DNA from 4 places in the Streptomyces lienomycini genome. Region 3 is predicted to be linked to each of the others. Evidence: riboswitches for the same ligand, from Rfam matches in the RefSeq annotation. Region 3 holds a riboswitch; each other region holds the start of a gene.

Region 1 (2,192 bases), 7.0 Mb from region 3:
GGTGCCGTCGTCGAGCGTGAGGACGGTCTTGTAGCCGTACGACCCGTCCCAGCCGGCCGACGTGATCGTGCCGCTGTGCACCGCCTTGAGCAGCGTGCCCGTGGGGGCGGCGAAGTCGAGGCCGGTGTGGTGGCCGGAGGACCAGTAGGCGCCGGCCTGGCCGAAGGTCGAGGAGATCGTGTACGACGAGGTCGGCAGCGTGTACTGCTTGGCCAGCTTCGCGAGCCGTTCTGCCTCGGCCTTCTTCGCGGCCTCCTCCTCCGCCTTCTTCTTGGCGGCGGCGGCCTTGGCCTCGGCCTCCTTCTCGGCCTTGGCGGCGGCTTCCTGCGCCTTCTTCTCGGCGGCCGCCTGGGCCTCGGCGGCGGCCTTCGACTCGACCTGCGCCTGCTGCTGCTCGGCCTGCGCCATGATCCGGGCGCGCAGCGACTCACCGGCGTCGGCGGCGCTCTCGTCCGAGACGCCGGCGGAGGCCGCGGCGATGCCGCTGAGCGGGGTGGCGGAGCCCTCGGGCTCGGCCTCCTCCTCGCCGCCGGGCATGAGTGAGCCGACGTTCGGCAGGTCCGGCATGGAGATCGCGACCGGCGGCTTGCCGGTCTGCGCGCTGGCCATGCCGCCCGCGCCGACGGCGGCTATGACACCGACGCCGAGGACGGTGGAGCTGCGGGCGAGTCCGCCGCGCTGTTTGGCGACGCGGTGCCGGCCGCGCACGGGGCGGATGGACTCCGCGGTGGGATTCCACTCCTCCCAGGGGCCCTCTTCGGCGCGGGGGACGTCATGACCGAAGGTGTCGCTGCCGTGCCCTGCGGACACGAACGGGGCCTCGGGGGCAGGCCGGTTGGACGCCACGTGGGCGCACTCCTTTCCTTCCTTTCGCCTACCGGGTTAGCTGACGGGTTCGGAGCAGGAAGGTCTCCTACGGGTGTGCGGCGACCGTGTTTCCACGGCGCCATACGCCCGATTCACCCCAATGTGGTGGTTCCCCGGTTCCCTTGCGGGATTCGGCGCGTGCGCACGGAGCCGCCTTCTGTGACGACTGGGACGACCGCGCTGCGTTATCGAACGTTAATAGACGCGGGCCTCGGATTCCAAGCCGTTCCTCTTGATCATTAACGAAAACGGCCGGTGCGTACACCTCATGAACGGCGAAAACGGGGCGACTTGACCCTCCGTCCGTATTCCCCTTCACGCCGTTCGTTTCTGACGGTGTATCAGTTGTTATGCGGAGGGAGGTCGCGCTGTCACGGCTCGTGACAATGATCATGCTCGCCGGGTCGGGGGCGCCGTACGGCGAGCAGCGCCATGTCGTCGGCCATGCCGCCCCCGGAGTGCCGGCGCACGTCCTCGGCGAGGGTGTCGAGCAGCTTCACCGGATGGCGGAAGGCGCGGCCGGCCAGCCGCGCCTGCGGATCGTAGAACTCACCCCTTGCGTCCCGGGCTTCGGTCAGCCCGTCGGTGTAGAGCAGCAGCGTGGCCCCACCGGGGAAGGCGACCTCCTCCGCCCGGTCGGGCCACACACCCAGATCGCCCATGCCGAGCGGCAGCGCCGACTCGCGGGCGGGCAGCGCGCCCAGGGTTCCGTCGGCGTAGAGCAGCAGGGGCGGCGGGTGGCCGCGGTTGACGATGCGTACGGTGCCGTCGCCGTGCGGGAGTTCGACGAGGACGGCGGTGGTGAAGCCCTCGAAGGCGTCCAGCCCGTCGCGCCGGGTGCCCTCGCGCGCCAGCGCCCGCTCCAGCCGTTGCGCCACCGCCTCCAGGGTCGCCTCCTGCTCGGCGGCCTCCCGGAAGGCGCCGATCACGACGGCGACGGCGGCCACCGCGCCCATGCCCTTGCCGCGCACGTCCCCGACGATGAGCCGGACGCCGCGGGCGCTGTCCTGCACGGCGTACAGGTCGCCGCCGATGAAGGCGTCGGCCTGCGCCGCCTCGTAGCAGACGGCGATCTCGAAGCCGGCGATGCGCTCGGCGGGTTCGGGCAGTACGGCGCGCTGGGCGGCCGCGGCGATCTCGCGGACGGAGACGAGGCGCTCGTCGCTGCGGCGGACGAGGCCGTTCACCAGGACCGCGAGGACGGCGACCGTGGCGATGGTGATCAGCTCGGTGAGGGAGTCGACGTAGTGGATGACGCCCTTGCCGAGCTGGAGCCCGATGACCGAGGCGACCACGGCGACGCCGGTGAGCGCCGTGCCCCGCCG
Region 2 (2,192 bases), 1.3 Mb from region 3:
GGCGCCGACCGGCACGACCGCGTCTGGCCCGCGCAGGTGCTCGGCACCTACTGCCTCGGCGGCACCCTCACCTCCCGCCTGGACCGTGTCCTGCGCGAGGAGAAGGGCTACACCTACGGTGTCCGGGCGTTCGGGCAGGTCCTGCGTTCCGCGCCGGACGGCACGGGCGCCGCGATGCTCGCCATCAGCGGCTCCGTCGACACCCCCAACACCGGCCCCGCGCTCGACGACCTGTGGACGGTGCTGCGCAAGCTCGCCGCCGAGGGACTCACCGACGCCGAGCGCGATGTGGCGGTGCAGAACCTGGTGGGCGTCGCTCCGCTGAAGTACGAGACGGCGGCGGCCGTGGCGGACACGCTCGCCGACCAGGTCGAGCAGCACCTGCCCGACGACTTCCAGGCGACGCTCTACCGTCAACTCGCCGCCACGGGCACGGTGGAGGCCACCGCGGCGGTCGTCAACGCCTTCCCGGTGGACCGCCTCGTGACGGTCCTCGTCGGTGACGCCGCGCAGATCAGGGAGCCCGTCGAGGCCCTCGGCATCGGCGAAGTCACCGTGGTGGCCGCCGAGTAGCGGCACGCGCGTGAGGCGGCCCTGGTGACCGATGTGTCACCAGGGCCGCCGTTTGTCCGGATTGGGAGAGTGATCGCCTGTCTGCCCTGTGGCGTGCGCTACAAAATGCCTGTTGCGTTTGAGGATTGAACGCAGCCGCGTTTAGCGTCATCCGGGCTGTTCGTCAGGCAGTGCGCCGCACCCGCGGCACCGGACAGTCATCGCCGAGTCCCCGTACGGCGCGAGCCAGGGGAGCCGGGGACCCATCGCAGTCCCTGGGGTGAATCGGACGCCCGCGCGTGCAGCGAGGGGGTCCGTAGGAGACCTTCCACCTCCGAACCCGTCAGCTAACCCGGTAGGCGAGAGGGAAGGAAAGGACAAGCCTCTACATGGCGTTCACGCGCGCCACCGGGAAGCACCGCCGTCCAGGCCGGGTGCACCGCAGCACCGCCCGCGCGGCGGGAGTCGCGGCCCTCGCCACCACCGGCGTCGTCGGCACCCTCGCGGCTCCGGCGCTCGCCGCCGAGCCCGAGGTGGAGCAGAGCGGACTCACCCCGGTCGTCACCATCGGCGACTCCATAGCCGACGAGGTCGACGCCCAGGCCGTCGCCCAGGAGCAGGCGGCCGCGGACGCCGCCGCCCGCGAGGCGGCCCGGGAAGCGGCCCGCGAGCGGGCGGCCGAGGCGGCCAAGGAGGCGCACGAGGCCAAGGAGCGCGCCGCGCGTGAGGCGGAGCGCAAGCGCCTCAACACCTTCGTCGCGCCGATCACCGCCTCATACGTCTCCACGGCGTACCAGGCCGGCAGTTCTCTGTGGTCCTCCGGCAGCCACACCGGCATCGACTTCCACGCCTCCAGCGGCACCTCCGTGCACGCCGTCGGCGTCGGCACCGTCGTCGAGGCAGGCTGGGGCGGGGCGTACGGCAACCAGGTCGTGATCAAGATGCACGACGGCACGTACACGCAGTACGGGCACCTGTCGTCCATCGGCGTCTCGGTCGGCCAGTCGGTCGAGCCCGGCCGGCAGATCGGCATCTCCGGCGCCACCGGCAACGTCACCGGGCCCCACCTGCACTTCGAGGCCCGTACGAGCCCCGAGTACGGTTCGGACATGGACCCCGTCGCCTATCTCCGCTCCCACGGCGTGAACATCTGACAACGGCATCCGAAAGACCCCGGCTTCACGAGCCGGGGCTTTTCGCATTTAATGGCGCTTGACTGGGCCGCCAGTCGCCGGGTGCGCGTTCATCGGTGACGTTTCGCGGGGGAAGTCGACGTTCGACGGGGAAAGGGAGGGCGGTCATGCGTATTCCGGCGCATTCGGTGTGCACGGCGATCCGGGACGACATCGTCACCGGCGTCCACGGCCGCGGGAGCCGGCTCACTGAGGAACTCCTCGCCCGCCGTTACGGCGTCTCCCGCGTACCGGTCCGTGAGGCCCTGCGCACGCTGGAGGCCGAGGGCTTCGTGGTGACCCGGCGACACGCGGGCGCGTGCGTCGCGGAACCGACCGAGCGGGAGGCCGCCGACCTGCTGGAGGCGCGTGCGCTGCTGGAGCCGCTCGGCGCCTCCCGGGCCGCCCGGCGGCACACCGAGGCCCACCTCAAGGTGTTGCGCGGGCTGGTCAGGCTGGGGCAGGAGC
Region 3 (2,192 bases):
CGCGCTCGGCAAGATCGAGGCCGAGGTGGGCCAGGTGTACGCCGCGGTCGACCAGGACGGGGTCGACGGGCTCACCCTCATCGAGCCGGGGTACCTGATGCCCCACCCGACGCTGCCCGCGGTGCGCGTCGAGCGGCGTGCCGAGCTGTGGGCCACCCCGATCAGCAAGGTGCTGCTGCGCCACCCCGAACTGACCGACGACGAGCTGACGGAGACGGCCCGCGCGGTGGTCGGTTCCCTCGCGACGGTCACCATGTCGGGGCCGGGCACGGTGGAGCTGCAGCCGTGCGGCATCACCAAGGCGACCGGCCTGGCGCTGGCCGCCGAGCACCTCGGCGTCGAGCGGCGGCGGACCATCGCCTTCGGGGACATGCCCAACGACATCCCCATGTTCGACTGGGCGGCCCACGGCGTCGCCATGGCCGGTGCCCACCCGGAACTCAAGGCGGTCGCCGACGAGGTCACCACGACGAACGAGGACGACGGCGTGGCCGTCGTCCTCGAGCGGATCTTCGGTACCTCTTAGTACGTTCCGGTGCCTCGCGGGGCTCAGTACGCGCTGAAGACGTTGTCCATCGAGCCGTAGCGGTCGGCCGCGTAGTTGCAGGCCGCGGTGATGTTGGCGACCGGGTCGTACGGGTCCCAGGAGGTGCCCTCGACGTGGTACGCCTGGAAGGTCGGGTCGATCACCTGGAGCAGGCCCTTGGACGGGGTGCCGTTGACGGCGTTGATGTCCCAGTTGTTGATGGCGAGCGGGTTGCCGGAGGACTCCCGCATGATGTTGCGGTGGATGCCGTCGTAGCTCCCGGGGATGCCGTGCTGCGCCATGATGTCGAGCGACTCGCGGATCCAGCCGTCGAGGTTGTCCGGGTACGCCGTCGCCGCCGTGGTGGCGGTCGTGGCGGCGGCCGGGGTGGCCGCGGAGGCGGTGCTGGCGCCGATGAGCGGCAGCGCGAGCACCGCGGCACCGGTGCCGGCCACGGCGAGCCTGCGCACGAGGCGGCCGGTGCGGGCGTGACGGTTGTGAAGGTTGGCAGACATGCTGTGTCCCTCTCCTTACGCCTGCGAGGTGAGCTGTCGGGTTCGGGCGGGGAGGTGCCCGGCCGTGCCCTGACGGGTACGGCTTCACCCCGAGCCGCTCCGGTGGTGACCGGTGCGGCGACTTACCTGGGTCCCCCGCTCCTGCCGGCGAGTGTGTTGGCGGATGACTGTGCGTCCGGGCGGTGGCAGGATTCGGCGTCCGCCCGACAGGCCGGGAACGTATGCGAGAGCACATGTCCGGAACAAGTGCAGGAATCACCCAACATGCCTGTTGACCTTGGTCTGGGGGGTTTGTGGCTCTTGATCCTTTGCGGTTGCCAACCCCCAACTGGCTTGCGGGGCAAAGGGAGGGCACAGGTGGCGACGGGGTTGCCTGCCGGCGGCCCGGCGTGAGCCAACTCACTGGCCTCAACAAGCGCGGCAAAACGGGCATTAACCTCAACAGGGCGCCAATCGGCCACGGGTGGGGACGGCTTCGGGTGTCGAGCGCCCGGGGGAGGGAAACGAGGGGTGGGGGAGCGCGCGCCGCGCCTGTCGAGCGGGCGCGCGTGCCGATCGGGTGACGTTCTCGAAGCGCGGGCCGTTGGGAGGGGTGATGGGATCTTCGGTGGTGGGGGTCTTCGGTGGTGAGGATCTTCGGCGGCGGGGATCCCCGGTGGCGTGGATCTTCGAGGGCGGTTTCCGCTCCGCTCGTACTCCGGGGCGCGTCCCCTCCGGCTCCTCGGGCGAGGTCCGTCAAAATCTGCTCATATCACCTGATCAAAAACATACCGTTCATGATCCGATACCGACCGGCCTGTAACCGTGGGCGCTAGCGGTGATCGAAACGTGACCGGATACGCTGACTTGAGTGGTGGCAGCGACCTATCGACAACCGGGTAATCGCCAGTAGACACCAGCAGACAGGAGACCCCTCGTGACCGTCGTCGGGCCGTTCGGGCTGAGCGTGCGGGACCAGGCTCTGGAAGCCGATGTCCAGGCCGGATTGGTTGCTGTCGAGGAAGGGTTGCTTGAGGCAACCAAAAGCGAGGTGCCGTTCATCACGGGAGCCGCCCAGCACCTGGTGCGGGCCGGCGGGAAGCGGTTCCGGCCGCTGCTGGTGATGCTCTCCTCCCAGTTCGGCGACCCCTACGCCCCCGGCATCGTGCCTT
Region 4 (2,192 bases), 2.4 Mb from region 3:
CCACGTACGACCCGATCACTGCTCTGCTGTCACTCTTCGAATCGTCTGCCACGTCGGCCCATGATTCACCGCGCGTTGTGACCTACGCGACCGTAGGAAGGGGTTGACGGGCGGTGAGAAAGGCCACGCCTAAAGTATTCGTCAATTCCGGAATACACCGAAGGCCGGACCCGGGGATCGGGGTCCGGCCTTCGGTGGCGCGAGGGCAGCCTTCGGGCCGCCGTCAGATCGGTGTACCGGGGGTCAGACGGAGACGCCGTGCGAGCGCAGGAACGCGACCGGGTCGATGTCCGAGCCGTAGTCCGGCGTGGTGCGGATCTCGAAGTGCAGGTGCGGGCCGGTCACGTTGCCGGTGGCGCCCGAGAGACCGACCTGCTGGCCCGCCGTCACCGACTGGCCGGCGGAGACGGAGAGCGAGGAGAGGTGGGCGTACTGGGCGTAGTGGCCGTCGGCGAGCTTGATGACGACCTGGTTGCCGTACGCGCCGCCCCAGCCCGCGGAGACCACGGTGCCCGTGCCGACGGCCTTCAGCGAGGTGCCGGTCGGGACGACGAAGTCCGTGCCGGTGTGGTAGCCGCTGGACCACATGCTGCCGGACTGGTGGTACGGCGTGCCGACGGTGCCGCCCGCGACGGGGGAGGTGTAGCCGCTGGTGGTACCGGCGGACTGGGTGCCGGTGTCCGAGGACGCCGAGGAGTCGGAGGAGTCCGAGGAGGAGGTCTTCTCGGTGTCCGCGGACTTCTGGGCCGGCTTCTCGGCGGCCGGCTTCTCGGCGGGCTTCTGCGTCTTCGCGGAGGACGGCGCCGACGCCTTGGCGGCCGGTCCGTCGATCGAGAGCTCGAGGCCGGGGTGGATCAGCGACGGGTCGGAACCGACGGCCTCGCGGTTGTCCGAGTAGAGCTTCTTCCAGCCGCCGTCCACGTCCTGCTCGTCGGCGATCTTCGAAAGGTAGTCACCGCTCTTCACGGTGTACGTCCGGGAATCCGAGTTCTTCTCGGCGCCGTTCGCGGCGGCCTTCTTGGCGGACGTCGGAATGGACTGCGCGGCCTGCTCGGAAACGGAGTGCGCGGGCGCCGCGTTGGCGCCGGCGGCGCCTATCAGCGGGAGCACGAGCGCGGCGCCACCGGTTCCGGCGACGGCGATGGTGCGGGTCAGGCGCATGGCCCTGGTACTGCGGTGCTTACCCTTCGCGGGCATGGCGAATTCCTCTCCGGCGCCTGCGAGGTGAGCTGTCGGGTGCGGGCTGGAGATGCCCGGCCGCGCCGAAACGCGGCTTTACCCCAAGCCGTTCCGGGAACCGGAACAGGCAGTTCTACCTGTGGGTCCCCCGCTCCTGCCGTGTACGGGTGGTGGATGAGTGCGGGCTCCGGTCGGCGGCAGGATTAGGCGTCCGTCCGGATCGGTGGTGAACGTAAGGGACCGGGACGCGCAGGGACAAGCGCGGGGTTCCCCTGGCGGGTGTTTTGATTGATCCTTTGCGGGAACAGCCGGTAACACTGCGTCGATTTCGAGGGCGGCCAATTCCGCGAATTTCCTTGAATGCCAACCGAATTACGTGAACATGACGGGCAACGCACCGTTACGGATATGACGCTGCTCACGCGTCACCCATCCACCTCTCGCCATTTCAGGCGCAGTTGTCATCAAGGCACCAATTCGGACAGACGGCTCTTATCGTCACGCAATACCCCTTGCGGAGCGGCTGCCGCGTCGAGGCGATGCCGTATCGTCGGGTGGTGCGCCCGCCTGCGAGCAGCGTCGGCGGGGCGGAGTGGGAGGAGTCCCCGTGACGCAGCAGGTCCCGTCGACCGAACCCGAGCTGACCGGTGTGCGCAACTTCCGGGACGTGGGCGGACTGCCGACCGTGGACGGGCGGCGGGTGCGGCAGGGGGTGCTCTTCCGCAGCGGTCACCTGGCGCACGCCACCGGCGAGGACGCCGCCTTCCTGGCGTCGCTGGGTCTGCACACGATCTTCGACTTCCGCAACGCGGCCGACCAGAAGCTCGAGGGGCCGGACGTCGAGCTGCCGGGCGTGCGCAACGTGAACCTGCCGCTGAGCGATCCGGCCGACGGCGCCGAGTTCTGGAAGATGGTCCGCGACGGGGACCTGGACCAGCTGCGGGAGATCCTCGCCGACGGCAAGGCCGCCCACCGGATGATCGACTCCTACCGCGTGATGGTCACGGAGCGCA

Evidence for each region. Region 3 has a riboswitch for cyclic di-AMP ahead of BJ961_RS03070 (transglycosylase SLT domain-containing protein). Riboswitches for the same ligand answer to the same signal wherever they lie in the genome.
Region 1: another riboswitch for cyclic di-AMP. It lies ahead of BJ961_RS34815 (M23 family metallopeptidase); the one in region 3 lies ahead of BJ961_RS03070 (transglycosylase SLT domain-containing protein).
Region 2: another riboswitch for cyclic di-AMP. It lies ahead of BJ961_RS08945 (M23 family metallopeptidase); the one in region 3 lies ahead of BJ961_RS03070 (transglycosylase SLT domain-containing protein).
Region 4: another riboswitch for cyclic di-AMP. It lies ahead of BJ961_RS13465 (M23 family metallopeptidase); the one in region 3 lies ahead of BJ961_RS03070 (transglycosylase SLT domain-containing protein).

What each region holds. Positions count from the first base shown of each region.
Region 1 is NZ_CP116257.1:7,635,046-7,637,237, forward strand. It holds gene BJ961_RS34815 (M23 family metallopeptidase) at 1-846, opposite strand, end outside; cyclic di-AMP (ydaO/yuaA leader) riboswitch at 857-1,014, opposite strand; gene BJ961_RS34820 (PP2C family protein-serine/threonine phosphatase) at 1,239-2,192, opposite strand, start outside.
Region 2 is NZ_CP116257.1:1,937,065-1,939,256, forward strand. It holds gene BJ961_RS08940 (M16 family metallopeptidase) at 1-573, shown strand, start outside; cyclic di-AMP (ydaO/yuaA leader) riboswitch at 765-929, shown strand; gene BJ961_RS08945 (M23 family metallopeptidase) at 942-1,706, shown strand; gene BJ961_RS08950 (GntR family transcriptional regulator) at 1,853-2,192, shown strand, end outside.
Region 3 is NZ_CP116257.1:639,028-641,219, forward strand. It holds gene BJ961_RS03065 (HAD family hydrolase) at 1-526, shown strand, start outside; gene BJ961_RS03070 (transglycosylase SLT domain-containing protein) at 550-1,041, opposite strand; cyclic di-AMP (ydaO/yuaA leader) riboswitch at 1,046-1,213, opposite strand; gene BJ961_RS03075 (polyprenyl synthetase family protein) at 1,958-2,192, shown strand, end outside.
Region 4 is NZ_CP116257.1:3,004,094-3,006,285, reverse strand. It holds gene BJ961_RS13470 (SGNH/GDSL hydrolase family protein) at 1-19, opposite strand, end outside; gene BJ961_RS13465 (M23 family metallopeptidase) at 244-1,197, opposite strand; cyclic di-AMP (ydaO/yuaA leader) riboswitch at 1,200-1,359, opposite strand; gene BJ961_RS13460 (tyrosine-protein phosphatase) at 1,787-2,192, shown strand, end outside.